DNA from 3 places in the Pseudomonas sp. CP4 genome. Region 1 is predicted to be linked to each of the others. Evidence: riboswitches for the same ligand, from Rfam matches in the RefSeq annotation. Region 1 holds a riboswitch; each other region holds the start of a gene.
The links. Region 1 has a riboswitch for cobalamin ahead of cobW (cobalamin biosynthesis protein CobW). Riboswitches for the same ligand answer to the same signal wherever they lie in the genome.

Region 1 (9,895 bases):
TGAGCGGGTGCGTTGCTGGAACAGCAGATCGGCGCGGCGCCGGGGGCGGCCATTGAGGAGCGTGCCCGGCCAGTTCACCGATCCGCTGCCGGCCCCATTCCGCTGGCCCTGGCGGCCATTGTCGAGTTGTCCGGCACGGGGTCTGGCATTCGCCCCCGCGTCGGATCGGGGGCGAATGCCTAGGGCTTTTTTGCCAGCGGCGGCCAGCTCGGAACTTCGCGGCGGGCACCGGTGGCTTGCGCCGTTGCCGGCATCTCGCCCCACTGGCCCTGCCCTTCGCCAGATTTGCTGTCTGCGCCTGACGGCGCTGACGCAGAAGATTCTGCCTGGGTCGAAGGTTGCTCGCGACGGCGATGGCGCAGGGCAAATTCAGCCACCGCGTCGATATCCTCTGCAGCAATCGCGTCCGACCCACGCCACGCGGCATGGGCGCGCGCTGCGCGCAACCACACCAGATCGGCGCGCAGGCCATCAACGCCAGCGGCAAAGCAACGCTCGGTAATCAGCGCCAGTGCCGCATCATCCAGCGGGATGGCTGCCAAGCGCTCGCGGGCGCGTTCACAACGCGAACGCAAAATCTGCTGCTGGCTTTCCCATTGCGCGCAGAACCCTTGTGGATCGCTGTCGAAATCCAGCCGCCGGCGAATGATCTGTCCGCGCTCGGCGGGCGCGGTGTGCCCGCTGAGGGCGACGTTCAGGCCGAACCGGTCAAGCAGTTGCGGCCGCAATTCGCCCTCTTCCGGGTTCATGGTGCCGATCAGGACGAACCTCGCCGAATGCCGGTGGGAAATGCCGTCACGCTCGATCAGGTTGGTGCCACTGGCGGCGACATCGAGCAACAGGTCCACCAGGTGATCGGGCAGCAGATTGACTTCATCGACGTACAGCACGCCACCGTCAGCCTTGGCCAATACTCCGGGGGAGAATTGCGCGCGCCCGTCGCTCAGGGCAGCGTCGAGATCGAGGGTGCCGACCAGGCGTTCTTCAGTTGCGCCCAACGGCAAAGTGACGAACTGGCCACTGGCGAGCAGATCCGCCAGGCCCCGGGCCAATGTCGACTTCGCCATGCCGCGCGGCCCTTCGATGAGTACGCCGCCGATTTTCGGGTCAATGGCCGTCAGGCACAGGGCGAGCTTCAAGTCATCGGCGCCGACCACGGCGGAGAGCGGAAAATGCGGGGTGTCGGTCATTTTGGGTACTCGGTCATGGTCGGTGAATTGTTTCAACTGTAGGAGTGAGCCTGCTCGCGATGGCGGTGTATCAGTCAACTTATGGATTTGCTGAACTATCGCTATCGCGAGCAGGCTCGCTCCTACAGGGGATCGCGTTGTGTCAGGTGTCTTCTTCTATGTCCAGCAGGAGGTTTTCCAGCGCTTCTTTATACGCTCCCGGCTCCTGCCACATCCCCCGCTGCTGCGCCTCAAGCATGCGCTCAGTCATGTCGCGCAACGCATGCGGATTATGCTCACGGACAAAATCCCGGGTCGCCGGGTCAAGCAAGTACGCATCCGCCAGCAACGCATATTGATGGTCGTCGATCAGCTGCGTCGTCGCATCGAAGGCGAACAGATTATCAACGGTCGCCGCCAGTTCGAACGCGCCTTTGTAGCCGTGACGCTTGACCCCGTCGATCCACTTCGGATTCGCCGCGCGCGAGCGCACCACGCGATTGAGCTCTTCCTTCAAGGTCCGAATCTTCGGCAGATCCGGCTGGCTGTGATCGCCGTGATAGCTGGCCGCCGCTTCGTCACGCAGCGTCTCCACCGCCGCGAGCATGCCGCCCTGGAACTGGTAGTAATCGTTGGAATCGAGCAAGTCATGCTCGCGGTTGTCCTGGTTTTGCAGAACTGCCTGCACCTGGCTCAGGCGCTGGCTGAACTGCTCGCGGGCAGCCGTGCCCTCGTCGGCGCCGCCGTAAGCGTAGGCGCCCCAGTTCAGGTAAACCTCGGCGAGGTCTTCGCGGCTCTGCCACAAACGCCCGTCGATGGCGCTTTGCACCCCGGCGCCATACGCCCCCGGTTTCGCGCCGAAGATGCGCCACCCGGCCTGACGCCGCGCGGTGTCTTCATCGACGCCCGACTGCAACAGCGCCTGGCGTTCGGCGCGCACCTTGGCTGCCAATGGATTCAAGTCGTCCGGCTCGTCCAGCGCGGCCACCGCTTGCACGGCGGCGTCGAACAAGCGGATGAGATTGGCAAACGCATCACGGAAAAACCCCGAAACCCGCAGCGTCACGTCGACCCGCGGACGATCGAGCAGACTCAGCGGCAGAATCTCGAAATCATCCACGCGCTGACTGCCCGTGGCCCAGACCGGACGCACGCCCATCAACGCCATGGCCTGAGCGATGTCATCGCCGCCGGTGCGCATGGTTGCGGTGCCCCAGACCGACAGGCCGAGCTGGCGCAAGTGATCGCCGTGATCCTGCAAGTGTCGTTCGAGAATCAGCGTTGCCGACTGGAATCCGATGCGCCACGCGGTAGTCGTGGGCAGATTGCGCACGTCGACCGAGTAAAAGTTGCGCCCGGTGGGCAACACGTCGAGGCGGCCACGGCTGGGCGCGCCGCTGGGGCCGGCGGGGACGAAACGACCGCTGAGGGCGTCGAGCAGACCGCGCATTTCAGCCGGCCCGCAAGCGTCGAGGCGCGGGGCGACGACTTCGCGCAGGGACTGGATGATCTCATTCACATCAGACCACCCTGGCCCCTGTGGGAGCGAGCCTGCTCGCGAAAGCGGTGTGTCATTCAAAACTGAATTGCCGGACCCGAGGCCTTCGCGAGCAGGCTCACTCCTACAGGGATTTTGTAGTGTCTGGGAGATCAGGTCTGCGGCAAACAATTCGAGGCGCTCGCGGGTGTCGCCGGCGGTGCGCCAGACTTCTTCGCTGATGGTCTGCAACTCGGTCGGCCGCCGGCCGCTCCAGGGATCGGCCAACGCGCAATCCAGCGGATCAAAACCGAGCTCAAACGCCTTGGCCAACGCTCGCAACAAGCTCGACTGCGCGCCCTTGCCGTCTCCGCGCGGGATGCGCAGCAGCGCCAGCAACGTGTCGATACGCAAGCGCCCGCTCGGCGATTCGCCAAATATGTGCAACCCATCGCGAATCTGCGATTCCTTCAGATCGCACAGATAAGTGTCCAGACGCGGCAACCAGATCGCCGCATCGGCGTCGCTGTCCAGCGCAGCATCCAGTTGCAGTTCGCGGTCGATCTGCGTGTCTCGCACCAATTGCAGAATGTCGCGCTGTAGCTCACGGGCGCGGCGCGGATCGAGCAGTTGCGCCTCGTAATATTCGTCGGCGAGCAACTCCAGATTGCGCAGCGGCCCGTAGGTTTCGGCGCGGGTCAGCGGCGGCATCAGGTGGTCGATGATCACCGCTTGGGTACGCCGCTTCGCCTGAGCGCCCTCGCCCGGGTCGTTGACGATGAACGGATAGATATTCGGCAGCGGCCCGAGCAACGCATCCGGCCAGCAGTTTTCCGATAGCCCAACGCCCTTGCCCGGCAGCCATTCGAGATTGCCGTGCTTGCCGACGTGGATCACGCCGTGAGCGCCGTAGGTGTTGCGCAACCAGAAATAGAACGCCAGATAACCGTGCGGCGGCACCAGATCCGGGTCGTGATACACCGCGCTCGGATCGACCTGATAACCCCGGGCCGGCTGAATGCCGACAAAGGTCAGACCGAAACGCAGACCGGCGATCATCAGGCGGCCGTCGCGGCACATCGGATCGTTGTGTGGTGATCCCCAACGTTCGACCACCGCCGCGCGATTTGCCTCCGGCAGCGCGTTGAACATTGCCAGGTAATCGTCCATCGCCAGGCTCTGCTGACAGGGACGCAGATCGAGGCTGTCGAGGTCATTGCTGACGCCGCCGAGCAGTAGCTGGATCAGCTCGGTGCCGGTGTCGGGCAATTCAGCCGTGATCGGATAACCTTCGGCACGCAATGCCCGCAGGATGTTCAGCGCCGCCGCCGGCGTATCGAGGCCCACACCGTTGCCGATGCGGCCGTCCCGGGTCGGGTAGTTGGCAAGGATCAGGGCGATGCGTTTTTCGCCGTTCGGCACGCGTGCCAAAGCAACCCAACGCCGCGCCAGTTCGGCGACGAAATCCATGCGTTCGGGCTGAGCGCGGTAGCAGACCACATCGGACTGACTGCGCTCGCTGCGCCAGGCCAGATCCTTGAAGCTGATCGGTCGGCTGATGATGCGCCCGTCGAGTTCCGGCAAGGCAATGTGCATCGCCAGATCGCGCGGCCCCAGGCCCTGCTCGCTGTCGCGCCAGCCGGGTTCGTTGTCCTGAGCGCAGATCGCTTGAATCACCGGGATGTTGCGGCGGAACGGGCGCAGATGCGGCGCCTCGGGACTGGACTGAGCGAAACCGGTGGTGTTGAGAATCACCCCCGCCTCGACTTCATCCAGCCAGTCCTCAACCACCGACAGGCAGCCGGGTTCTTTCAGACTGGCCACCGCGATCGGCAGCGGATTGAGTCCGGCTGCCTGCAAACGCTGACAGAACACATCGATGAACGCCGTGTTCGCCGCCTGCAAATGCGAGCGATAAAACAACAGCGCCGCCACGGGCTGATTGGGCAGCCAATCGGCTTGCCAGTCACTCAGGCCAGCGCTGGTTTTCTGTGGGTGATAAATCGCCGTGCGCGGCAGGGTGTGCGGCTCGCTCCACGGGTAATCGCGGGCGAACCATTGGTTGCCCAGGCAATGGAAGAAATCCAGCGCATTGCCCATGCCGCCTTGACGCAGAAATTGCCAGAGTCGATCGCGGACTTCGGCGCTGACCGTGCTCAAGTCGCTGAGCTCGGGGTCCGGGCGGTCATCGCCAGGCACCAGAATCAGTTGCACGCCGCGTTCGGACAACTCGACCAGCCGCTCGACGCCGTAGCGCCAATAGGCAATGCCGCCGTGCAGTGAGATCAGAATGACCTTGGCGTGGCGCAGCACTTCGTCCACGTACAGATCGACCGAGGCATGATTCTGCACCTGCATCGGGTTGGCCAGACGCAGGCTCGGGTAGTCATCGGGCAATTGCTGCGCAGCCTCGGCGAGCAGCGCCAGGCTGGAATCGCCGCTGCACAGGATCACCAGCTCGGCGGGGGTTTGTCCGAGATCGGCAATGTTGTCGTCCGAGACGAATCCGCCGGGCTGGGTCCTGAGCAGGTGCATGGCTTAAACGCTGAGCGCGGCGCGCAGTTGCGCTTCGAGTTGCACGGCATCGAGTTCCTGACCGATCAGCACCAGGCGCGTGACGCGCGCTTCCTCGGCACCCCACTGGCGGTCGAAATGCTTGTCGAAACGCGTGCCCACACCCTGGATCAACAGGCGCATCGGCTTGTTCGGAATCGCCGCGAAACCTTTCACGCGCAGAATGCCGTGTTGCACCACGAGTTGCGTCAGCGCGTCGAGCAGCAGGCTTTCATCGGCTTGCGGCAGTTCGATGGAGATCGAATCGAAGGCGTCGTGATCGTGATCGTCGTCATCACCGTCATGGTGGTGATCGTGGTGACTGTGGCGGCTGTCGATATGCTCCTCAGAGCCGGTACCGAGGCCGATCAACACGTCGAGCGGCAGGCGGCCGTTGCTGGCTTCGATGATTTTTACCGCTGGCGGCAGCTCTTCGGCGACTTCAGCGCGCACCCGAGCCAGATCTTCCGCGCTGGTCTGGTCGGCTTTGTTGAGGATGACCAGGTCAGCACTGGCCAGTTGATCGGCGAACAATTCGTGCAGCGGCGACTCGTGATCAAGGTTCGGATCGAGTTTGCGCTGGGCATCGACCTGATCCGGGAACGCGGCGAAGGTGCCAGCAGCAACAGCCGGGCTGTCGACTACGGTGATGACTGCGTCGACGGTGCAGGCGCTGCGGATTTCCGGCCACTGGAAGGCTTGCACCAACGGCTTGGGCAGGGCCAGGCCGGAGGTTTCGATAAGGATGTGATCGAGGTCACCGCGACGGGCGACCAGTTCGCGCATTACCGGAAAGAACTCTTCCTGCACCGTGCAGCACAGGCAGCCGTTGGCCAGCTCATAAACACGGCCACTGGCCTCTTCTTCGGTGCAGCCGATGGTGCATTGCTTGAGGATTTCACCGTCGATGCCGAGCTCACCAAACTCGTTGACGATCACCGCGATGCGCCGGCCCTGAGCGTTATCGAGCATGTGCCGTAGCAGCGTGGTTTTGCCCGAACCGAGGAAACCGGTGACGATGGTGACGGGGAGTTTGGCCAGTGTTTTCATCGGTATGCCCTTTGGCAAGCGGCGGGCATACGGGACGAGAACCGGCAGCGCGCGTGCACGCCGGAAGCATTCGCCACCGGATCACCCCGCCCGGTTGTAGTGAGAATCTGTGACGAGGCAGGTCTCCTGGCTGACGGCGTTCAGGCGCGGGGCTTGGCATTCGCTGCGCCTTCCCGCTGGCTCATCGGTTGAGCTGGCAGTGGCGTGGCAACGAACATCACCGTTCACAGTTGCGGGGGCAGCCGCGGCTTCGACCGCGTTCCCTTCTTAGCTTCGGCGAGTGCCGAAGAACCTCGAAAGCGCAAGGCTACGCATGGGTCCGTCGTGGGTCAATGGTCGGTGAGTCTGAAACTGGGGGTATATCCGTTGCTGCGGTAACGGCTTCCTATGGTTTCGCTCTTACAGCGAGTCCCTTTTTCAAACGCCGGAGTGCCGGCCCAGCAAAAAGGAACCAAAAGGCTTTGCCCCGGCGTACGGCCCGCTCGCTGGAACTCGGGGCACCTTCGTTACGGGACCGATCCCGGAGCGAAGGAACCCGAGCCTGCGAGGGCCGAACGTAGGAGCAAGCGTTTTTTTGCTTACTTTTTTTAGGCGTTTGTAAAAAAAGTGAGTCGCCGTAAGGGCGAAACCCTAAGCAGCCGTTACCGCAGCAACGGATATACACACAAAAACACCCGAAAAAAACGCCCCCCCGCAGCAACGGATCCGCCCCCGGAAATTGACTAAAAACCCAAACCCATGTTCTCCTGCCCACCTTGTTTCGGGTGCCCTTCACAGGGTGAAACGGGAAACCGGTGAATCATGTGCTTTACTCAAAGCCATGTCAGTCCGGTGCTGCCCCCGCAACGGTAAGCGAGCGAAGCGTCAGATCCACTGTGCCCCGGCATGGGAAGGTGACGCTTGCAGATCGGCCTCGTGCCAACCCCTCGTGAGCCCGGAGACCGGCCCGCAACACCCAGCGCGCGCAAGCGCCGCTGACCACAAACAAACCCGCGGTGGGCGGGCGCTGTTCGAAATCCCTGCGTGCCCGGCTCGCAGGGATTTTCATGCGCTCTGTTTACCCGCTGACATTTCAGAGGGAAGCGCTATGTCGATCATCAGCAATACCGTTAGCCACACTGACCACATTTCCAGCAGTACCACACTCGGCCAACGCGTGGCCGCCGCCCTCTTCGCCTCGATCCTCGGTGCCAGCCTTGTCTGGTTCGCCGGTTTCTCGCACATCGAAGCGGTGCACAACGCCGCCCACGATACCCGCCACAGCGCTGCGTTCCCGTGCCACTGAGGCTTGCCGAGATGATCAAGCGTATCGCGCAAACCGCAGGCTTCAGCGGCTTGCTGGCCGCCCTGCTGCTGACCTTGCTGCAGAGTTTCTGGGTTTCGCCACTGATTTTGGAGGCGGAAACCTTCGAGAAATCCGAACCGGTCGCGCAAGTCCACGAACACGCCGCTGGCACTGCCGCGCACAGCCACGATGGCGAAGCCTGGGAGCCGGAAGACGGCTGGCAGCGGGTGGTCTCGACCACTGGCGGCAATCTGGTGGTGGCGGTGGGTTTCGCCTTGATGCTTGCCGGTCTGTACACCCTGCGCGCGCCGACCAAGACCTCGCAAGGACTGCTCTGGGGTCTGGCCGGTTACGCGACGTTCGTTCTCGCGCCGACCTTGGGCCTGCCACCTGAATTGCCGGGCACTGCGGCCGCCGATCTGGCATCGCGGCAGATCTGGTGGATCGGCGCTGCCGCTTCGACCGCCGTCGGCCTGGCACTGATCGCCTTCAGTCGTCACTGGCTGATGAAGCTTCTTGGTGTGGCGATTCTCGCCGTGCCGCATGTAATCGGCGCGCCGCAACCGCAGGTGCATTCGATGCTCGCTCCAGAGGCATTGGAAACCCAGTTCAAAATCGCTTCGCAGCTGACCAACGTTGCATTCTGGCTGGCTCTAGGCCTGATCAGCGCCTGGTTGTTCCGCCGCAAAAGCGCAGGGCACTATCAGGCATGACCGATGACCGCGCAGCGCCGACTCTGGTGGTCGGCTTCGGCTGCCAGCGCGGCTGCCCGGCCAGTACGTTGCGTGCGTTACTCGATCAGGCGTTGCAGGCGCATCGCATTGAACTGCGAGCAGTCAGGGCTTTGGCCAGTATCGATCTCAAGCGCGACGAACCGGGTCTGCTTGAACTGGCCACCCAACTGAACCTGCCGCTGCAGTATTTCAACAGTGCCGAGCTGGCGCCCTATCAACAGCGTCTCAGCCATCAATCGCAAATCGCCTTTGAGCGCACCGGCTGCTACGGCGTGGCAGAAAGCGCCGCGCTGGCGCTGGCCGAGCAACTGATCCAGGCGCCGGCGAAACTGCTGATTCCCCGGCAGAAATATGCGCAGGCGACGCTGGCGTTGGCCGGCGCTGCATAAAATCCCGATAATCCCCGCCATCGATCATGAGCACACTTCATCTGAGGTGCGGCTGCGCTTCTTACCAAGGATTCAACGATGACCGTCTACTTCATCGGCGCCGGCCCCGGCGACCCCGAATTGATCACCGTGAAAGGCCAGCGCCTGATTCGCAACTGCCCGGTAATAATCTACGCCGGTTCGCTGGTACCGGCGGCCGTTCTGGAAGGTCACCAAGCCGAAAGCGTGGTCAACAGCGCTGAGCTGCACCTTGAGCAGATCATCGACTTGATCAAGAGCGCCCACGCCAAAGGCCAGGATGTGGCCCGCGTGCACTCCGGAGATCCCAGTCTGTACGGCGCGATTGGCGAGCAGATTCGCTATTTGCGTGAGCTGGGCATTCCTTTCGAGATCATTCCCGGCGTGACGGCCACCGCGGCATGCGCAGCGCTGCTCGGCGCCGAGTTGACTCTGCCGGACATCTCGCAAAGCGTGATTTTGACCCGTTACGCCGACAAGACCGCGATGCCGGCGGGGGAAGAACTGGCCAGCCTGGCGCAGCACGGCGCGACCATGGCGATCCACTTGGGGGTCAATCATCTGGAGAAGATCCTGGTTGAATTGCTGCCGCATTACGGCGCGGATTGCCCGATTGCCGTTATTCATCGCGCGACATGGCCGGATCAGGATTGGGTGATAGGTACGTTGGCGGACATTGCCGACAAGGTCCAGGCCAAAGGCTTTCGACGTACGGCGCTGATTCTGGTCGGGCGGGTGCTGGGCAGTGAGGTATTCAGCGAGTCTTCGCTGTACCGCGCCGGGCATGCACATCTTTATCGCCCTTGAAGGCGCTTTCGCGAGCAGGCTTACTCCCACAGGGGAATACATTTCAATCTGGGAGCGAGCCTGCTAGCGAATAGCGCACAGCAAATGTTGCCCCATAAAAAAACGGCGCTCACGGGGCGCCGTTTTTCATGTTCGCAGCGAACGCCTTAGTAGTAGGCGTTTTCTTTCTGCGTGTGGTCGGTCACGTCGCGAACGCCCTTGAGCTCAGGAATGCGCTCGAGCAAAGTGCGCTCGATGCCTTCCTTCAAGGTCACGTCGGCCTGGCCGCAGCCCTGGCAACCGCCACCGAACTGCAACACGGCAATGCCGTCCTCGACCACATCGATCAGGCTGACCTGACCGCCGTGGCTGGCCAGCCCCGGGTTGATCTCGGTTTGCAGGTAGTAGTTGATGCGCTCGTTGACCGGGCTGTC
Region 2 (9,895 bases), 700 kb from region 1:
CCTTTATCAAAATCCGCCGAATGCGTTCGTTGCGTCGTTTCTCGGCAACTCGAACTTCCTCAAGCTCAAGGCGCAGAGCAATGCAGCGGCGAGTTTCGAGGGGCAGTCATTGTCGATTCGGCTGACGGCTGGGTTGCACACTGATCAGGATGTTCTGCTGATGGTGCGGCCGGAAAAGGCTGTGGCGCTGAGTGTGCAGCAAGCGAGTGATGAGCCGCTCGCGGCGGGTTGGAATGAGGTGTCGGCGAATGTTGTGGAGGTGCTGTTTCTCGGTGAAAGCCAGACCTGCAGCGTGGTGACGGCGGGCGGGACGTCGATGACGGTGAAAGCGCTGTCGGCCGCCGGCATGCCACTCAAGGCTGGGGATCCGGTGCGGGTGCGCTGGGCGACGGCGGATGCGTGTGTTTATACCGAGTGGACTGAAAGCGACCTTAACAAAGCAGCGGGTGCTCACTAAAACTTCCAATCCAGTGAAATTCCCCGTGGGAGCGAGCTTGCTCGCGAAGAGGCCGTGTCAGTCACCATTAATGTTGAATGACGCACCGCATTCGCGAGCAAGCTCGCTCCCACAGGTTCGGTATTGTTCAATGAATCGGGGAATACCCTTCAACCTCATCCGGCCAAGCCGTCAGCACTTCAAACCCGCTCTCCGTCACCGCCACCATATGCTCCCACTGTGCCGACAACGAGCCATCCTTGGTCAGCACGGTCCAGCCATCCGGCATGTTCTTCACATGGCGCTTGCCGGCATTGAGCATCGGCTCCACGGTGAAAATCATCCCGGCCTTGAGCTTCAGCCCTTGATTGGGGAAGCCGTAATGCAGGATCTGCGGCTCATCGTGATAGACCTTGCCGATGCCGTGACCGCAGTACTCGCGCACTACACTGAAGCCCTCCGCCTCCGCCAGGCTCTGGATCGCATGACCGATATCCCCCAGCGTTGCGCCCGGTTTGACTGCGCGAATGCCCGCGCACATCGCATCGTAAGTGGTCTTGATCAAGTGCTGCGCCTCGGGGCTCGCCTCACCCACGACATACATGCGGCTGGTATCACCGAACCAGCCGTCCTTGATCACGGCGATGTCGAGGTTGACGATATCGCCATCCTTCAATGGCGTACCCGACGGAATCCCGTGGCACACCACGTCATTGACCGATGCGCAGACGGTTTTCGGAAAACCGTGATACCCGACGTTCGCCGGCACGGCTTTCTGCACATTGACGATGTAGTCGTTGCACAGCCGATCCAGTTCATCGGTGGTCACGCCGGCCTTCACATGCGGCACCAGCATCGCCAGCACTTCGGCGGCGAGTTTGCCGGCGGCGCGGGATTTTTCGATGTCGGCCGGCGTGTTGATTTTGATCTGGTTTCTCATGCGCTGACGGCTTCCTGAGTCAGTTGTTGCAGATCCAGTCCGCCGTTCTGTTCGGCGCGGATCAGCAGGCGGCAAATGGCGCTGTGGTCGAGGTTGGGATGCAGCTCGGCGAGCATGCCGATGCGCATCCAGTGCTCGGCCTGCGCGTTGATCGAGCGGCTGAGGGCGTTGCTGGAGATACGCAGGTTCTCGTGCATGTCCTCTGAAATCTTTACGATGCCCATATATGAATCCGATACGATGTGTATATGGATCGTATATTAATCAGTGCATACGGGAGATTGCAATGCCGACGACAAAATCGACGCTGTGGCAGATTCGCCTCCCCCTCCACCGCGCAAATCGACTACCATGCCGCCGCCGGTTTCCACACGGAATTAATAGGGAATCCGAAATGCTTGCACAGCATCAATCGGAACTGCCCCCGCAACTGTAGGTGCCGAGCCTGCTCCTTGACTGCCACTGGGTGAAACCCGGGAAGGCCGGAGCATGGCGACGACGCACCAGTCAGGAGACCTGCCGGCACAATGACGACTAACCGGCGGGGTGTCCGGGAAGGACATCGTGCCGTGCGCGTTTTCCCCGTGCCGGCCTTGCGCAGTTTCCACGACCGCGCCCGAGGTGTGTTTCCAACCGTACCCGCCCTCCCCGTACGGTTCCCCTGGAGACTGCCCCATGCTGCTGCCCCGCGTTGCTACCCTGCTCACCGGTCTGAGCCTCTGTGCCTTGGCGCAAGCGGCGCCGACTGCGTATCCGCTGACCATCGAAAACTGCGGCAGCAGCCTGACCTTTCAGCACGCGCCCGCGCGTACGGTGACCATCGGCCAGGCCGGTACGGAAATGCTTTATGCCTTGGGCCTGGGCGACAAAGTCGTCGGCACCTCGTTGTGGTTCAACGACGTGCTGGGCACATACAACGCGCAGAACGACAGGGTCGAGCGCCTCGCCGACAACGAGCCGAGTTTCGAAGCGGTGATCGGCAAACGTCCGGAGCTGGTTGCGGTGGAGCTGGAATGGATGGTCGGCCCGCAAGGCGCGGTCGGCACCCGCGAGCAGTTTCATGAACTAAAGATTCCGACCTATCTGCTGCCCTCCGATTGCGAAGCCAAGGACAACCTCGTCGGCTCGGACGGCACGCGGCTGGCGCCGTTTCGCATCGACAGCATCTACAAAGGCGTGAGCCAACTGGCAGCGATTTTCGATGTGCAGGCGCGTGGCGAACAGCTCAATGAGCAGCTCAAAGCCAGCCTCGCACAGTCGATCGCCACGGCGAAAAAAAAGCAACGCAAAGACGTCAGCGCCCTGGTCTGGTTCTCCAGCGCCGAAATGGACATCGAGCCATTCGTCGCCGGGCACAAAGGCGTTCCCGATTTCATGCTCAGCACCCTCGGCGTGCGCAACGTCGTCGAGTCGGATGAAGAATGGCCAACCGTCGGCTGGGAAACCATCGCCAAGGCCAAGCCGACATTTCTGGTGATCGCGCGCATGGATCGTCGGCGTTTCCCGGCGGACGACTATCAGAAGAAACTCGCCTTCCTGCGCAGCGATCCGGTGACGCGCAACATGGACGCGGTCAAGCACAATCGCATCATCATCCTTGACGCCATGGCCATGCAGGCCAGCCTGCGCACCTTCGATGGCCTCGCACAACTGGCCAGCGCCATCAACGGCTACGACCTGTCGCAATGAGCAGACGCCTGATCCGTTTGCTGCTGGTGCTGTTGACGCTGTCGGTTGCGCTGACCGGCGGCGTGGCCATTGGTGAGACTTCGATCGAGCCGAGCGTGGTGTTGCAGGTGCTGGCCAACAAGCTGTGGGGCGCCGGCTATGTGCTCGACCCGATCGACGAAGGCATTGTCTGGAACTATCGCCTGACACGCGCTTTGGTCGCAGCAGCTTGCGGTGCCGGTCTGGCGACCTGTGGCGTAATCCTGCAATCGCTGCTGCGCAATCCGTTGGCCGATCCGTATCTGCTGGGCATTTCTGCGGGGGCCTCGACCGGCGCGGTGATGGTCGCCCTGCTCGGCGTCGGCGCCGGGGCGATTTCATTGTCGGCGGGTGCCTTTGCCGGTGCGGTGACGGCGTTCGCGCTGGTGATCCTGTTGGCGCGGGTCAGCGGCTCGGCCAGCGGCACCGGGCAGATCATTCTCGCTGGGATCGCCGGCTCGCAATTGTTCAATGCCCTCACCGCGTTTCTGATCACCCGCTCGGCCAGTTCGGAACAGGCACGCGGCATCATGTTCTGGCTGCTCGGCAATCTTGGCGGTGTGCGCTGGCCGTCGGTGTGGCTGGCGGTGCCGGTGGCGCTGCTGGGTTTGGTGGTGTGCCTGTGGCATCGCCGGGCGCTGGATGCGTTCACCTTTGGCGCGGATTCGGCGGCATCCCTCGGCATTCCAGTGCGTCGCGTACAGATCCTGCTGATCGGCTGCGCAGCGCTGGTGACGGCGGTGATGGTGTCGATCGTCGGCTCGATCGGCTTTGTCGGCCTAGTGATTCCCCACGCAGCGCGGTTGTTGCTCGGCACGGGGCATGCGCGTCTGCTGCCCGCCAGTGCACTGGGCGGCGCGGTGTTTCTGATTGCCGCCGATGTGCTGTCGCGCACCCTGATCAAGGGGCAGGTGATTCCGGTCGGCGTGATCACCGCGCTGGTCGGCGCGCCGGTGTTCGCGCTGATTCTGGTAGGCCGGAGATCGGCGCGATGAACACGGTTCTGAGTTGTGCGGGTGTGGGCTTCAAAGTGCGCGGTGTCGAGTTGCTCAACGGTGTCAGCCTCGACGTTCAGCGCGGCGAGACCCTGGGCATTGTCGGGCCAAACGGTTCGGGGAAATCCACGTTGCTCAAATTGCTGGCCGGGCTGCGTGAACCGAGCGTGGGCCAAGTGCAACTCCACGGTCGGGTGCTGGGCAAGATGTCACGGCGCAGCATCGCGCAGACACTCGCGGTGGTTGAGCAACAGGCCGATACCGACGATGGCATTCGCGTGTTCGACGCGGTGGCGCTGGGCCGTACGCCGTGGTTATCGGCGCTGCAACCGTGGTCGCCCGCCGATGATGCGATCGTCGAGCAAGCGCTGGTCGACGTCGACGCCGTGCACCTGCGCAACCGCCTCTGGCGCAGCCTCTCCGGCGGCGAACGCCAACGCGTGCACATCGCCCGCGCTCTGGCACAACGCCCACAGATCCTGCTGCTCGACGAACCGGCCAACCACCTCGACATCCAGCATCAGTTGAGCATTCTGCAAGTGGTGCGCGCACTGCCGGTGACTACGCTGATCGCCTTGCACGATCTCAATCAGGCACTCAAGTGCGATCGCCTGGCGGTGCTGGAGCGCGGGCGTCTGGTGGCATTGGGCGAGCCGTTGCACGTGCTGACGCCGGAGCGGTTGCAGACGACTTTCGGAGTCAGGGCGCACTACCTGACGGACCCGTTCGATGGTGCGCCGATATTGCGTTTCCTTGCTTGATGCATGTGTAGCTGACAGACCGCCTTCGCGAGCAAGCCCGCTCCCACATGAGATTTGTGGAGTTGCCGGGATTCTTTAGTACAACCGAAATCCTGTGGGAGTGGGCTTGCTCACGAAGGTGGCAGGTCGGGCGATTTATTTGTGGCTGACAGACTGCTTTCGCGAGCAGGCTCGCTCCCACATTGGATTTGTGGGTTGCCGGGGATCGCGGGTGTAGCGCGAAATCCTGTGGGAGTGGGCTTGCTCACGAAGGTGGCAGGTCGGGCGATTTATTTGTGGCTGACAGACTGCTTTCGCGAGCAGGCTCGCTCCCACATTGGATTTGTGGGTTGCCGGGGATCGCGGGTGTAGCGCGAAATCCTGTGGGAGTGAGCTTGCTCACGAAGGCGGCAGGTCGGGCGATTTATTTGTGGCTGCCAGACCGCTTTCGCGAGCAGGCTCGCTCCCACATTGGATTTGTGGGTTGCCGGGGATCGCGGGTGTAGCGCGAAATTCTGTGGGAGTGGGCTTGCTCACGAAGGCGGCAGGTCGGGCGATTTATTTGTGGCTGCCAGACCGCTTTCGCGAGCAGGCTCGCTCCCACATTGGATTTGTGGGTTGCCGGGGATCGCGGGTGTAGCGCGAAATCCTGTGGGAGTGAGCTTGCTCACGAAGGCGGCAGGTCAGGCAATTTATTTGTGGCTGACAGACCGCTTTCGCGAGCAGGCTCGCTCCCACATTGGATTTGTGGGTTGCCGGGGATCGCGGGTGTAGCGCGAAATCCTGTGGGAGTGAGCTTGCTCACGAAGGCGGCAGGTCAGGCAATTTATTTGTGGCTGACAGACTGCTTTCGCGAGCAAGCTCGCTCCCACAGTGGACTTGTGGGTTGCCGGGGATCGCGGGTGTAGCGCGAAATCCTGTGGGAGTGGGCTTGCTCACGAAGGCGGCAGGCCGGGCGATTTATTTGTGGCTGACAGACTGCTTTCGCGAGCAGGCTCGCTCCCACATTGGTTTTGTGGGTCGCCGGGGATGGCGGTTGTAGCGCGAAATCCTGTGGGAGTGAGCTTGCTCACGAAGGTGGCAGGTCAGGCAATTTATCTTTGGCTGACAGACCGCTTTCGCGAGCAGGCTCGCTCCCACGGTGGATTTGTGGGTTGGCGCGGATGGCAGGTGTAGCGCGAAATTCTGTGGGAGTGGGCTTGCTCACGAAGGCGGCAGGTCGGGCGATTTATTTGTGGCTGACAGACCGCTTTCGCGAGCAAGCTCGCTCCCACAATGGATTTGTGGGTTGCCGGGAATCGGGGTGTAGCGCGAAATCCTGTGGGAGTGAGCTTGCTCACGAAGGCGGCAGGTCGGGCGATTTATTTGTGGCTGACAGACTGCTTTCGCGAGCAGGCTCGCTCCCACAGTGAATTTGTGGGTTGCCGGGGATCGCGGGTGTAGCGCGAAATCCTGTGGGAGTGGGCTTGCTCACGAAGGCGGCAGGTCAGGCGATTTATTTGTGGCTGACAGACCGCTTTCGCGAGCAAGCTCGCTCCCACATTGGTTTTGTGGGTTGCCGGGGATCGCGGGTGTAGCGCGAAATCCTGTGGGAGTGAGCTTGCTCACGAAGGCGGCAGGTCGGGCGATTTATTTGTGGCTGACAGACCGCTTTCGCGAGCAGGCTCGCTCCTACAGTGGATTTGTGGGTTGGCGCGGATGGCAGGTGTAGCGCGAAAACCTGTGGGAGTGAGCTTGCTCGCTCCCACAGGGGTTATGTATTCCAGGGCGGTAAGGGATCAGGCCCACTCTTTGCGCAGTTGTCGTGCGGCGTTGACCATGTGCACCAACGCCGCTTCGGTCTCTGGCCAGCCTCGGGTTTTCAACCCGCAATCCGGATTGACCCACAGCCGCTCGACCGGAATACGCTGCGCCGCCTTGCGCAGCAAGCCAACCATTTCCGTCACATCGGGAATCCGTGGCGAGTGAATATCGTAGACGCCCGGGCCAATGTCGTTCGGGTAGGCGAACGCTTCGAAAGCCTCAAGCAGTTCCATGTCCGAACGCGAGGTTTCGATGGTGATGACATCGGCGTCCATCGCCGCGATCGACTCGATCACATCGTTGAATTCGCTGTAGCACATGTGCGTGTGAATCTGCGTTTCGTCGCGCACGCCGGAGGCGCACAGGCGGAACGCTTCGCTTGCCCATTCCAGATACGCTGGCCACTGCGCCCGGCGTAACGGCAAGCCTTCGCGGAACGCCGCTTCGTCGATCTGCACGATTTTGATTCCTGCCGCTTCCAGATCATTCACTTCGTCACGAATGGCCAGCGCCAGTTGTCGAGCCTGCACCTCGCGGCTGACGTCTTCGCGGGCGAACGACCACATCAGCATGGTCACCGGGCCGGTCAGCATGCCTTTCATGACCTTGTCGGTGAGGCCCTGGGCATAGCGAATCCATTCGACCGTCATCGCTTGCGGGCGGCTGAGGTCGCCGAAGATTACCGCCGGTTTGACGCAGCGCGAACCGTAGCTCTGCACCCAGCCAAAACGGGTGAAGGCATAGCCGTCGAGTTGTTCGGCAAAGTATTCGACCATGTCGTTGCGCTCGGCTTCACCGTGCACCAGCACATCCAGGCCGAGGCGTTCTTGAATTTCTACAGCGTGGCGAATCTCCGTGTGCATCGCATCGGTGTAATCGGCGGCGCTGAGCTTGCCTTGCTTGTAGGCCTGACGCGCCAGTCGGATCGCCGCCGTTTGCGGAAACGAACCAATAGTGGTGGTCGGAAACAGCGGTAAATCGAGTTTGCCGCGCTGTTTGGCGATGCGCTGGGCAAACGGCGATTGGCGTTGCGCATCCCTGGCAGTGATCGCCGCAACCCGCGCTTGCACCGCCGGCTTGTGAATACGCGGCGAGGCGGCGCGGCTGGTTTGTACCGAGCGGCTTTGCGCCAGGGCGCGCAACACCTGCGGCGCTTCCGGCTCGCTGACCGCTTGAGCGAGCACGGCGACCTCTTCGCACTTCTGCACGGCAAATGCCAGCCAACTTTTCAGTTCGGCATCGAGCTGGTCTTCTCGGCCCAGATCAACCGGGCTGTGCAGCAACGAGCAGGACGGCGCCACCCACAAACGGTCACCCAGACGCTCATGGGCATGGCGCAGCGTCACCAGCGCGTTTTGCAGATCGCAGCGCCAGACGTTGCGGCCGTTGACCACACCCAGCGACAGCACTTTATAGGCCGGCAGACGATCCAGAATGGTCGGGTACTGATCCGGCGCGCGCACCAGATCGATGTGCAGGCCATCGACCGGCAGGTTCGCCGCCAGGCCGAGGTTTTCTTCCAGACCACCGAAGTACGTAGCAAGCAGTTTTTTCAGCGGGTCGCGCTGGATCTGGTTGTAGGCGCGCTCGAAGGCATTCTTCCAGTCCTGAGGCAGATCGAGCACCAGAATCGGCTCGTCGATCTGCACCCACTCCACGCCCAATGCTGCCAGTCGCGCGAAGATCTGGCCGTACAGCGGCAGCAGGCGATCAAGCAAATCGAGCTTGTCGAAATCGGTGCCTTTGGTTTTGCCCAGCCACAGATAGGTCAGCGGGCCGATGATCACCGGTTTGACGTTGTGCCCCAGTGCACGGGCCTCTTCAGTTTCTTCAAACAGCTGCTCCCAACCCAGCTGGAAGTGCTGGTCGACACTGAATTCCGGTACGAGGTAGTGATAGTTGGTGTCGAACCACTTGGTCATTTCCTGAGCATGGCCGTCGCCGCAGCAAGCATTGCTGACACCTCGGGCCATGCTGAACAGGGTTTGCAGCGTGGCTTTGCCGTCATGCGGGCGGAAGCGTTCGGGGATCACGCCGAACATCAGCGAGTGCGTGAGCACCTGGTCGTACCAAGCGAAATCGCCGACCGGCAGCAACTCGATGCCAGCGTTTTTCTGCAAGTTCCAATGGGCCTTGCGCAGCGCACGCCCGACGTCACGCAAGCCCGCCTCGTTCAGTTCTCCTTTCCAGAACGCCTCTTGCGCTTTCTTCAGTTCGCGGTCGCGACCGATGCGCGGAAATCCAAGGGAATGGGCCAGTGCCATGACAAAAAACTCCAGATGCTTATTCGATGGCAGCCATTGTCGGGATCCGATCCTAATGAAATAAACTCAATCTTTTCTGCTTCATCACAAGTTTTGCTCATGCACAGTGGCACGTGTAGGAGCTGCCGAAGGCTGCGATCTTCGGCCCGTAGGGGCGCTGAGCGTCCCCGGCTGCATTCCCACGCAGAGCGCGGGAACGATCGAAACCCGGGGACACAAATCAAGCTTTTGTCGCGACGAAGACGCCCTTTGAATACTCGATGACGCCTTGCTGTAAACACATCGGAACTCTTCCGGCAGCTTGCCGATTTCGTTCTATCGTTAGATCCAAATGGCTGGATTTTCCAGGGTTTAAAGGTTGCGAGAGAAGATGTCTGCGCCTAAGTTGCACGCGAGTCTTTTCCCCGCGATCGGAACGCGATCAACACCATAAAGAGGTGAAGAAATGTCGAAGGAATCACGCCCTGCCGTGCTTGGGCTGATAGGCAATACTCCGCTGGTTCAGGTCACCCGCTTCGATACCGGACCCTGTACGCTGTTTCTCAAACTCGAATCGCAGAACCCCGGCGGCTCGATCAAGGACCGTATCGGTCTGGCGATGATCGACGCTGCGGAACGTGACGGCCGCCTGCAACCGGGCGGCACGATTGTCGAGGCCACTGCCGGCAATACCGGTCTGGGTCTGGCCCTGGTCGGCCGGGCCAAAGGCTATCGTGTGGTGCTGGTGGTGCCGGACAAAATGTCCACCGAGAAAGTCCTGCACTTGAAGGCCATGGGCGCCGAAGTGCACATCACCCGCTCCGATGTCGGCAAGGGCCATCCCGAGTATTACCAGGACGTCGCGGCGCGTTTGGCCAAGGACATTCCCGGGGCGTTTTTCGCTGATCAGTTCAACAACCCGGCCAATCCGCTCGCCCACGAATGCAGCACCGCGCCGGAGATCTGGGCGCAGACCGAACATGATCTGGACGCCATCGTCGTTGGCGTCGGATCGGCCGGCACGCTGACCG
Region 3 (9,895 bases), 920 kb from region 1:
GGTGGCTGAACGATTCAACCGAAGGTGCAAGTCTGGTCGGCGACGGGCAGGCCGCGGCCGCAACCTTGCGCACGGCCGCGCAACATCGTGGGTTGCCCCTGCGCTTGCCGCTGGCCGATCTCAGCGAGCAATTGGTGGCTACCGCGCCGGCGCTGGAGAGCGCTGACCCCGCGCCCCTGCGCAGTGCTTCGGACCGCTACAACGCTGACGCCCTGTTGGCCGTGCATGCCCGGGAAGAGGGCGGGCAGTGGCAGGCGAAGTGGCGCTTGTGGCTCGGTGATCAGAAAGAGGCCGGCAGCGTGCAGGGCGCCGATCAGGCCGCCGTTGCCGATGCGGTGATGCTGGCAGTGGCCGAGCGTCTGGCGCCGCGATTTGTCGCCAAGCCCGGCGCATCGGGTCAGCAGATTCTGGAAGTGCAGGGCATGAATCTGGAGCATTATGCGGCGCTGCTGCGGTTACTCGAACCGTTCGGCGTGCGTCTGCAAAGCGTGCAGGGTGATCGCATCATCTACCGGGTCAATGGCAGCGCCGATCAGTTGCGCGCGCAATTGTCGCTGGCGAAGTTGCAGGAGCTGCCTGCCGAAGCACCGGCTCCAGTGGCGCCGGCGCAGCCTGCCGTCGAGGGCGCGCCTGCGATTGCAGCGCCAACCCCGGTAGCGGCGGCACCGTCGTTGCGGTTTCGCTGGTAAGTCTTTCCTTATATAGAAGCATCAGGAGTGGTAAATGGCCGATACGCGGCGTTGGTTCTGGCTCGGTGGGGTGGTCCTGCTTTGCGCGTTTGTGTGGTTGCTGCACCCGATCCTCACGCCGTTTCTGGTCGCGTTGTTGCTGGCTTATCTGTTCGATCCGCTGGTGGATCGTCTGGAACGGCTCGGCTTGTCGCGAACCTGGGGCGTGATCGCCGTGTTTGCTCTGTTCACCTTGATCGTCACCGCGTTGATGCTGGTGCTGGTGCCGATGCTCGCCAAGCAGTTGCTGCGTTTGTACGAGTTGGCGCCGCAGATGCTCGACTGGTTGCAGCACACCGCTGTGCCGTGGGCGCAAGCGAAGCTCGGCTTGTCGGACGGCTTCTGGAAGTTCGACAAGGTCAAGGCTGCCATCAGCGAGCACATGGGCCAGACCACTGACATTGTTGGCGTGGTGCTGAGTCAGGCGACGGCCTCGAGCCTGGCACTGATCGGCTGGCTGGCAAATCTGGTGCTGATCCCGGTGGTGAGCTTTTACCTGCTGCGCGACTGGGACGTGATGATGGGCAAGATCCGCAGCCTGCTGCCACGTGATCGCGAAGAGCGCGTGGTTGCGCTGGCGGGCGAGTGCCACGAAGTGCTCGGCGCGTTCGTGCGCGGGCAGTTGCTGGTAATGGTTGCGCTGGGGGTGATTTACGCCGCTGGCCTGATGATCGTCGGTCTGGAACTGGGGCTGTTGATCGGCCTGATTGCCGGGCTCGCGGCGATCGTGCCGTACATGGGTTTTGTCATCGGCATTGGCGCGGCGTTGATCGCCGGGTTGTTTCAGTTCGGTGGCGATCTGTACCCGATGGTCGGGATTGTCGCGGTGTTCATGGTCGGACAGGCGCTGGAAGGCATGGTGCTGACGCCGTTGCTGGTGGGCGATCGTATCGGTCTGCACCCGGTGGCGGTGATTTTCGCGATTCTGGCGGGCGGCGAATTGTTCGGTTTCACCGGCGTGCTGCTGGCGCTGCCGGTGGCGGCGGTGATCATGGTGCTAGTGCGGCATGTGCACGATCTGTACAAGGATTCAGAAATCTACAGTGGCGTCGACGAACCCGAGCTGTAACGGCTCGGGCGGCCCGGCGCTTGGCCGGGCTGGCCCATGTCGTGCGGGCAAGGGCGCCAGAGAATCTGTCACAAAACCGCTGCGGTAACGCAAACCTTTGATTTTGCTTGGAGTCTGTCGCATTGTGCGCTCAGCCTCACGGGTATAAACTTCGCAAACTTTACACAGAGGCCACTAACGGTTCCTTTGAACTGTTCAGTCAGCATGAAACCGATTCAGCTGCCCCTAGGTGTGCGTCTGCGTGACGACGCCACCTTCATCAACTACTACCCAGGCGCCAATGCCGCTGCACTCGGCTATGTCGAGCGTCTGTGCGAAGCCGACGCCGGGTGGACGGAGAGCCTGATCTATCTGTGGGGCAAGCACGGCGTCGGGCGCACGCATCTGTTGCAGGCGGCGTGCCTGCGCTTCGAGCAGATGGGTGAACCGGCGGTGTATCTGCCGCTGGCCGAGTTGATGGACCGCGGCGTGGAAATCCTCGACAACCTTGAACAGTACGAACTGGTTTGTCTGGATGACTTGCAGGTGATTGCCGGCAAGGCTGACTGGGAAGAGGCGATGTTCCATCTGTTCAACCGACTGCGTGACAGCGGTCGGCGCTTGCTCATCGCTGCGTCCACTTCGCCTCGCGAATTACCAGTGAAGCTGGCTGACCTGAAATCGCGCCTGACCCTGGCGCTGATCTTCCAGATGCGCCCACTCTCCGATGAAGACAAATTGCGTGCGCTGCAATTGCGCGCCTCGCGTCGTGGTCTGCACCTGACCGATGAAGTCGGGCACTTCATTCTCACTCGCGGCACGCGCAGCATGAGCGCGCTGTTCGATCTGCTTGAGCAGCTTGATCAGGCGTCCCTGCAAGCGCAACGCAAGCTGACCATTCCCTTCCTCAAGGAAACTCTGGGCTGGTAGTAGTGGGCTTTTGCCAGCTTTCAGGCGCCAGAAAACCCGCGTACCTGCGGCGTTTCACCGGCCAAACGAGTTAAGCGCTTAGATGTAAACGCGAAACCGGGAAGTCACATAAAGTTCGATTGAATTTGCAAATGAGGACGATAGCGGGCATAGTCTCGGCTTCTTTACAACTATCAGCCACGGTCGTGCCCATGCTAAAGCGCTTCGCACCCCTCGTGCCTCTCGCACTCGTTACCCTGTTATTCGGTTGTGCTGCTCATTCTCCGGTTCAAGAGCCGCCGCAACAGGTCAAGAATTCTGCTACCGCCCAGTCTTCCGTTATTTACCAGGAAGAGCTGGATACCGAAAAAGAACTCAACCAGTTCAACGGCAGCAAGCCTTATCAGCTTCCTGTACTGGCTGACAGCATCCTCGAACGCGGCATGTCCCTGATCGGTACTCGTTACCGTTTCGGCGGTACTTCTGAAGCCGGCTTCGATTGCAGCGGTTTCATCGGTTACCTGTTCCGCGAAGAGGCGGGCATGAACCTGCCGCGCTCCACTCGTGAAATGATCAACGTCGATGCGCCGCTGGTTTCGCGCAGCAACCTTGAGCCGGGTGATCTGCTGTTCTTCGCCACCAATGGTCGTCGCGGTCGTGTCAGTCACGCCGGGATCTACCTGGGTGACAACCAGTTCATTCACTCCAGCAGTCGTCGCAGTGGCGGTGTTCGCATCGACAGCCTGGGTGACAGCTACTGGAGCAAGACTTTCATCGAAGCCAAGCGTGCACTCGCCATGGCGCCGACCGTGGTCACCGCTCGCAAGTAACCCCGATGTCGCTGCGTTCGCGGCGACAAAACGGCCCGGCGACGAAGTAGACGTAAACTTTACAAGGTGAAGTTAAAGTCTTACTTGAAGTTTGCCGCGTAGCCGCTAGAATCCTGAATCTATATTGATGGCAAACCGCCTGCGTGATGACGCAGGCGGTTTTGTTTCTGTCCATTCGGCAGAGAAAGCCGCAGCCAGATCAGGATGTTCTGCTTATGACGATGTCGGCCCGCCTCACCTTGATTCTTTGCGCCGCGCTGCTCAGCGCCTGCGCCAGCCGTACACCGCCGCCAGCCCCCGTGGTTCGCGCGCCAATCGTGTTCGCACCTACCCAGACTTTTTCCCCTGTTGCTGAAGACGTGCTGTTCCGTGCCTTGGGCCTGGTCGGTACGCCTTATCGCTGGGGCGGCAACACGCCGGATTCCGGTTTTGATTGCAGTGGCCTGATCGGTTTCGTCTACCGCGACGCGGCGGGCATCTCGCTGCCGCGCTCGACCCGCGAAATGATCGTCATGCAGGCGCCGAATGTGGGCAAGGAAGGCTTGCAGACCGGCGACCTGATCTTCTTCGCCACCAATGGCGGCTCGCAGGTCAGCCATGCGGGGATTTACGTGGGTGAGGGGCGCTTCGTGCATGCGCCTGCCACGGGCGGCACGGTCAAACTCGACAGCCTGTCGAAGGCTTATTGGCAGAAGGCGTATCTGAGCGCCAAGCGGGTGTTGCAGCCGGGACAGTTGGCGCATAACCCATAGTTCGAATGCATAACGAAATGTGGGAGCGAGCCTGCTCGCGAAGGCGGAGTGTCAGTCGACCATGATTTGACTGATAAACCGCTTTCGCGAGCAGGCTCGCTCCCACATTTTTTGCGTCGCGCTTAGCTTATTTGCTGGCCGAAACGCGCCACACTTTGTTCCCGACATCATCCGCCACCAGCAAGCCACCTTGCTGATCGATCACCACGCCCACCGGGCGGCCCAGCGCGTTCTCGTCCTTGTCGAGGAAACCGGTCAGCACATCCACCGGCTGCCCGGTCGGTTTGCCGCCAGTGAACGGCACGAAAATCACTTTGTAGCCACTGTGCGGTTTGCGGTTCCACGAGCCGTGCTGGCCGATGAATGCGCCTTCCTTGAATTGCGCCGGCAGGCTGTTGCCCTCGGCGAAGGTCAGGCCCAGCGAAGCCGTGTGCGGGCCGACGGCGTAATCCGGAGCGATGGCCTTGGCCACCAGATCGAGGTTCTGCGGTTTGACCCGTTCATCGACATGTTGTCCGTAGTAGCTGAAGGGCCAGCCATAGAAGCCGCCGTCCTTGACCGAGGTGATGTAGTCCGGCACCAGGTCGCTACCGATTTCGTCACGCTCGTTGACCGCTGTCCACAGCGCGCCGCTGGTGGGTTCCCAGGCGAGGCCGTTGGGATTGCGGATGCCCGAGGCGAAGATGCGGTGATTGCCGGTCGCACGATCCACTTCCCAAATCGCCGCACGGCCTTCTTCCTGATCCAGACCGTTTTCGCCGACGTTACTGTTCGAGCCGACGGTGACGTACAACTTGCTGCCGTCCTTGCTGGCGATGACGTTCTTGGTCCAGTGGTGATTCAACGTGCCGCCGGGCAAGTCGACGACTTTGATCGGTTGGGTCTTGATCTCGGTGGCACCCGGCTCGTAGTTGAAGCGCAGCAGGCGATCGGTGTCGGCTACGTACAGATCGTTGCCGACCAGCGTCATGCCGAATGGCGAATTGAGGTTCTGCAGAAACACCGTGCGGGTTTCGGCGACGCCATCGTGGTCGGCGTCACGCAGCAGGGTGATGCGGTTCGGGCTCGGCACCCCAGCGCCGGCCTTGCCCATGACTTTCTTCATTACCCAGCCGCGAATGCCTTTGCTGTCGTCAGGCTTGGGCGGCGCGTTGGTTTCCGCCACCAGCACATCGCCGTTGGGCAGCACATAGAGCCAGCGCGGGTGATCGAGGCCTTCGGCAAACGCCGCGACCTGGGTGCCGGCCGCTGCGGTCGGTTTCGTGCCTTGTGGCCAGCCCACCGCCGGGGCGATGTTGACTGTCGGGATCAGCGTCTTGTTCGGTTCGGGCAGTTTCGGCGACGGGCCGGTGCCGTCGGAGACTTGCAGGCTGGAGGTTTCACCGCAGGCGGCGAGCCCGCCAGCGACGGCGATGATGAGAGCGAGTGGGGCCTTGCGCATTGCTGATCTTCCCTATGAATGCATTCCTAAACATAGAGGAGGGCGCAGGCCCGATGGTTCAACTGCTCAGCCGCGGGCTTCCTTGAACAGCACGGCGATGCCCGGATGATAGTTGCCCGCGTCGCTGTGCAATTTGCGATAGGCGTAGGGGAAATACCAGGCCACGGCGCAGGTGTGTTCCTTTTGCAGGTCGTCAACCATGTCCTGCAATTCTTCGGGGCTGGCGCTGTGCTGAGGTTTTTGCGGAGCAACAAAGAGGCAGCCGAGCTTGAGATCGCTGGCGTAGCTGATGCGCTTGGCATCAGCGGTGATGTCGAGCAGGGCCTGGGTCAGGTTGAGGTTGTTGACCCGTGGCCAGCGTTGCGTGGCCTGAATGAACGCGCGGTCTTCGGCGCCGGCAATCAGCAGATCTGCGCGAGCATTGCGTTCGCCTTCTTCGTTCTGTTTGCGCGTGGCCGTGTCGTTCAGCGTGACCATTTCCGCCATCCACGCCGCTGCCGCGAGCAGGCCGAGATTGGCTTTTTCGTCGTGCCAATATGGCGTGTCGTTGTCGCCGCGAACGGTGTTGTAGCGATCGATACAGTCAAACCAGCGTTCCAGCAACGGGCGCAGGAATTCCAGGCGCGGGTTGCTGATGATCATGCCTTGCATCGTCGTCATCCTTATTGTTGTAGTGGGCTTTTTGGAAAAAAAGCATGGCTCTTTGATATCACTTGTCACAGTCTGGCACAAGATTGCCGCTGCACAATTGATCAGCGGCAGCTATTTGCGCGCAATGTGCCTCTTCAATTGACGCTCCACCCCCAACCCTCTAACCTTCGCCGCTTGTTTCAGGTGCTCTGTGGCCCCGCGTCGACAGAGTGAAACAGGGAAGCCGGTAAGGGTGGTCTTCAAGCGAAGCCACGACGATCCCGGCGCTGCCCCCGCAACGGTAAATGAGTGAAAACTGCGCCTTGAGCCACTGCCTCGAAAGAAGCGGGAAGGCGCGCAGTCCGGCCGATGCCGCTCATGAGCCCGGAGACCGGCCTGATCCATCTCAGCGGCATCACGGTGGGCGATGCCAGGCTTTTTGCCGTCTATTCTTGTGCCTGCCCGCCGTTATCCAGCCTCAACGGAGAGCTCCCCATGAATGATTCCCCCGAGCGTGACGAACGCCATCTGGCGCGTATGCAGCGCAAGAAAGCCGTGATCGACGAACGCATCGCCAACTCGCCCGACGAGTGCGGCCTGGTGCTGGTGCTGACCGGCAATGGCAAAGGCAAGAGCAGCTCGGCGTTCGGCATGCTCGCCCGTGCCATGGGCCACGGCATGCAGTGCGGCGTGGTGCAGTTCATCAAGGGCCGCAACAGCACCGGCGAAGAATTGTTTTTCCGCCGTTTTCCCGAGCAGGTGCGTTTCCACGTCATGGGCGAAGGCTTCACCTGGGAAACCCAGGATCGCCAACGTGACATCGCCGCGGCGACCGCCGCTTGGGAAGTCTCGCGGGAATTGTTGCGCGACCCTTCGATCGGTCTGGTGGTGCTCGACGAATTGAACATCGCCCTCAAGCACGGCTACCTTGATCTCGATCAGGTGCTCAGCGATTTGCAGGCGCGTCCGCCGATGCAACACGTGGTCGTTACCGGTCGCGGCGCCAAGCCGGAAATGATCGAGATGGGCGACACGGTCACCGAGATGGGCATGCTCAAGCACGCCTTCCAGGCCGGGATCAAAGCGCAGAAAGGCGTCGAACTTTGAAGCAACCACGTCACTGTCCGGCGGTGTTGATTGCCGCGCCGGCCTCCGGTCAGGGCAAGACCACCGTCACCGCCGCACTCGCCCGTTTGCATCGCAACCAAGGGCGCAAGGTGCGCGTGTTCAAGTGCGGGCCGGACTTTCTCGACCCGATGATCCTCGAGCGCGCCAGCGGTGCGCCGGTGTATCAACTGGACATGTGGATGGTCGGCGAGCAGGAAAGTCGCCGTTTGTTGTGGGAAGCTGCCGCCGAGGCCGAGCTGATTCTGATCGAGGGCGTGATGGGCCTGTTCGACGGCACGCCATCCAGCGCTGATCTGGCGCGCCACTTCGGTGTGCCGGTGCTCGGTGTGATCGACGGCACCGCCATGGCGCAGACCTTTGGTGCCTTGGCGCTGGGCCTGGCGAAGTATCAGCCGGACTTGCCGTTCGCTGGCGTGTTGGCCAACCGCGTCGGCACCTTGCGCCATGCGCAATTGCTCGAAGGCAGCCTCACCGAAGGTCTGCGCTGGTACGGCGCACTGTCCCGCGAGACCGGCATCGAATTGCCGAGCCGCCACCTGGGCCTGGTTCAGGCCAGCGAATTGAATGATCTGGATCTGCGCCTCGACGCCGCCGCCGATGCGCTGGCCAGCAGTTGCCAAGTCGCGCTGCCACCGGCGGTCGAATTCGCCGCGCCTGATGTCATCGAAGCCGAGCCTCTATTAAAAGGTGTGCGCATCGCCGTCGCCCGCGATGAAGCGTTTGCCTTCACCTATGGCGCCAGCCTCGATTTGCTGCGGGCGATGGGCGCCGAGCTGCACTTTTTCTCGCCGATCCGCGACACGCAATTGCCCGACGCGGACAGCCTGTATTTGCCGGGCGGCTATCCAGAGCTGCATCACGTCGCGCTGGCGCAGAACACCTCGATGCTTGCAGCCATCCGCGCGCATCACGCAGCGGGCAAGCCGTTGCTCGCCGAGTGTGGCGGCATGCTTTATCTGCTGGATTCGCTGACCGACGTGGAAGGCACCCGTGCTGAGCTGGTCGGTTTGTTGAAAGGTGATGCGGTGATGCAGAAGCGTCTGGCGGCATTGGCGTTGCAGGCGGTTGAATTGCCGGAAGGTTCTTTGCGAGGGCACACGTATCACCATTCGCTGACCACCACCGAGCTGACGCCGATTGCCCGGGGGTTGAGCCCCAATGGCGGGCGCGGCGCTGAGGCGGTTTATCGCGAGGGGCGGATGACAGCTTCCTATGTGCACTTTTATTTTCCGTCGAATCCGACTGCGATTGCTGCATTGTTTGCGCCAGACCGTGAGGCCGCCTTCGCGAGCAGGCTCGCTCCCACAATGGATCACCTGAACCCTGTGGGAGCGAGCCTGCTCGCGAAAGGCCCATGACCGACAACACATTCTCCGCAGCCGAACGCGCAGCGGTCTACAAGGCCATCGCCGAACGCCGCGACATGCGCCACTTCACCGGTGGCAGCGTCGAGCCGCAGCTGCTGCGACGTTTATTGGAAGCCGCCCACCAGGCCCCAAGCGTCGGCCTGATGCAGCCCTGGCGCTTCATCCGCATCAGCGATCGTGCCTTGCGCGGGCAGATCCGCGATCTGGTGGAAGAAGAGCGCATCCGCACCGCCGAAGCCCTTGGCGAGCGCAGCGATGAGTTCATGCAGCTCAAGGTCGAAGGCATCAACGACTGCGCTGAGGTGCTGGTCGCGGCGCTGATGGACGATCGCGAAAAACACATTTTCGGTCGGCGCACGTTGCCGGAAATGGACATGGCTTCGCTGTCCTGCGCGATCCAGAATCTGTGGCTGGCCTCCCGCGCTGAAGGTCTGGGCATGGGCTGGGTCTCGCTGTTCGAGCCGCAAGCCTTGGCGGATTTGCTCAAGTTGCCGACCGGTGCCAAGCCGCTGGCGGTGTTGTGTCTGGGCCCGGTCAAGGAATTCTATCCGGCCCCGATGCTGGTGCTCGAAGGCTGGGCGCAGGCGCGGCCGCTGAACGAGTTGCTGTACGAAAATTATTGGGGAGTGAGTCAATGAGTGTGGCGTTGCTGAGTGTCGCCGCGGTAGCGCTGGATGCGCTACTCGGTGAACCGAAACGCTGGCATCCGCTGGTGGCGTTCGGCAATTTGGCCGGGCGCATCGAGCAACGCTTCAACGCCGGCGGCCGTGGCTGGCGCAGCCATGGTGTGACCGCATGGGTGCTCGCGGTGGTGCCGCTGACCTTGCTCGCCACGGCATTTTCCTGGGCACCGTATGTGGGCTGGATCGTCGAGATTCTCGCGCTGTATTGCGCCCTCGGCATGCGCAGCCTCGGCGAACATGTTGCGCCGGTCGCGGCGGCGTTGCGCGCCGATGATCTGGACGAGGCGCGCAAGCGTGTTGGCTATCTGGTCAGCCGCCAGACCGATGAACTGGACAGCAACGCTGTGGCCCGCGCCGCCACCGAATCGGTATTGGAGAA

Region 2: linked by a shared signal. The riboswitch ahead of ACMYUN_RS26340 (ABC transporter substrate-binding protein) and the one ahead of cobW (cobalamin biosynthesis protein CobW) in region 1 are both predicted to bind cobalamin.
Region 3: linked by a shared signal. The riboswitch ahead of cobO (cob(I)yrinic acid a,c-diamide adenosyltransferase) and the one ahead of cobW (cobalamin biosynthesis protein CobW) in region 1 are both predicted to bind cobalamin.

The regions. Positions count from the first base shown of each region.
Region 1 covers NZ_CP180489.1:547,248-557,142, forward strand. The annotation lists gene ACMYUN_RS02245 (vWA domain-containing protein) at 1-207, opposite strand, end outside; gene ACMYUN_RS02250 (ATP-binding protein) at 180-1,190, opposite strand; gene cobN (cobaltochelatase subunit CobN) at 1,333-5,181, opposite strand; gene cobW (cobalamin biosynthesis protein CobW) at 5,185-6,249, opposite strand; cobalamin riboswitch at 6,348-6,560, opposite strand; cobalamin riboswitch at 6,995-7,214, shown strand; gene ACMYUN_RS02265 (CbtB domain-containing protein) at 7,337-7,534, shown strand; gene ACMYUN_RS02270 (CbtA family protein) at 7,546-8,247, shown strand; gene ACMYUN_RS02275 (cobalamin biosynthesis protein) at 8,244-8,657, shown strand; gene cobM (precorrin-4 C(11)-methyltransferase) at 8,736-9,482, shown strand; gene nfuA (Fe-S biogenesis protein NfuA) at 9,629-9,895, opposite strand, start outside.
Region 2 covers NZ_CP180489.1:5,823,217-5,833,111, reverse strand. The annotation lists gene ACMYUN_RS26355 (ABC transporter ATP-binding protein) at 1-457, shown strand, start outside; gene map (type I methionyl aminopeptidase) at 585-1,376, opposite strand; gene ACMYUN_RS26345 (ParD-like family protein) at 1,373-1,600, opposite strand; cobalamin riboswitch at 1,721-1,915, shown strand; gene ACMYUN_RS26340 (ABC transporter substrate-binding protein) at 2,052-3,065, shown strand; gene ACMYUN_RS26335 (FecCD family ABC transporter permease) at 3,062-4,078, shown strand; gene ACMYUN_RS26330 (ABC transporter ATP-binding protein) at 4,075-4,839, shown strand; gene metE (5-methyltetrahydropteroyltriglutamate--homocysteine S-methyltransferase) at 6,597-8,885, opposite strand; gene ACMYUN_RS26320 (pyridoxal-phosphate dependent enzyme) at 9,331-9,895, shown strand, end outside.
Region 3 covers NZ_CP180489.1:1,468,872-1,478,766, reverse strand. The annotation lists gene ACMYUN_RS06505 (DUF2066 domain-containing protein) at 1-689, shown strand, start outside; gene ACMYUN_RS06500 (AI-2E family transporter) at 724-1,797, shown strand; gene hda (DnaA regulatory inactivator Hda) at 2,002-2,706, shown strand; gene ACMYUN_RS06490 (C40 family peptidase) at 2,898-3,515, shown strand; gene ACMYUN_RS06485 (C40 family peptidase) at 3,731-4,267, shown strand; gene ACMYUN_RS06480 (PQQ-dependent sugar dehydrogenase) at 4,395-5,708, opposite strand; gene ACMYUN_RS06475 (hypothetical protein) at 5,775-6,359, opposite strand; cobalamin riboswitch at 6,524-6,753, shown strand; gene cobO (cob(I)yrinic acid a,c-diamide adenosyltransferase) at 6,834-7,445, shown strand; gene ACMYUN_RS06465 (cobyrinate a,c-diamide synthase) at 7,442-8,824, shown strand; gene bluB (5,6-dimethylbenzimidazole synthase) at 8,821-9,471, shown strand; gene cbiB (adenosylcobinamide-phosphate synthase CbiB) at 9,468-9,895, shown strand, end outside.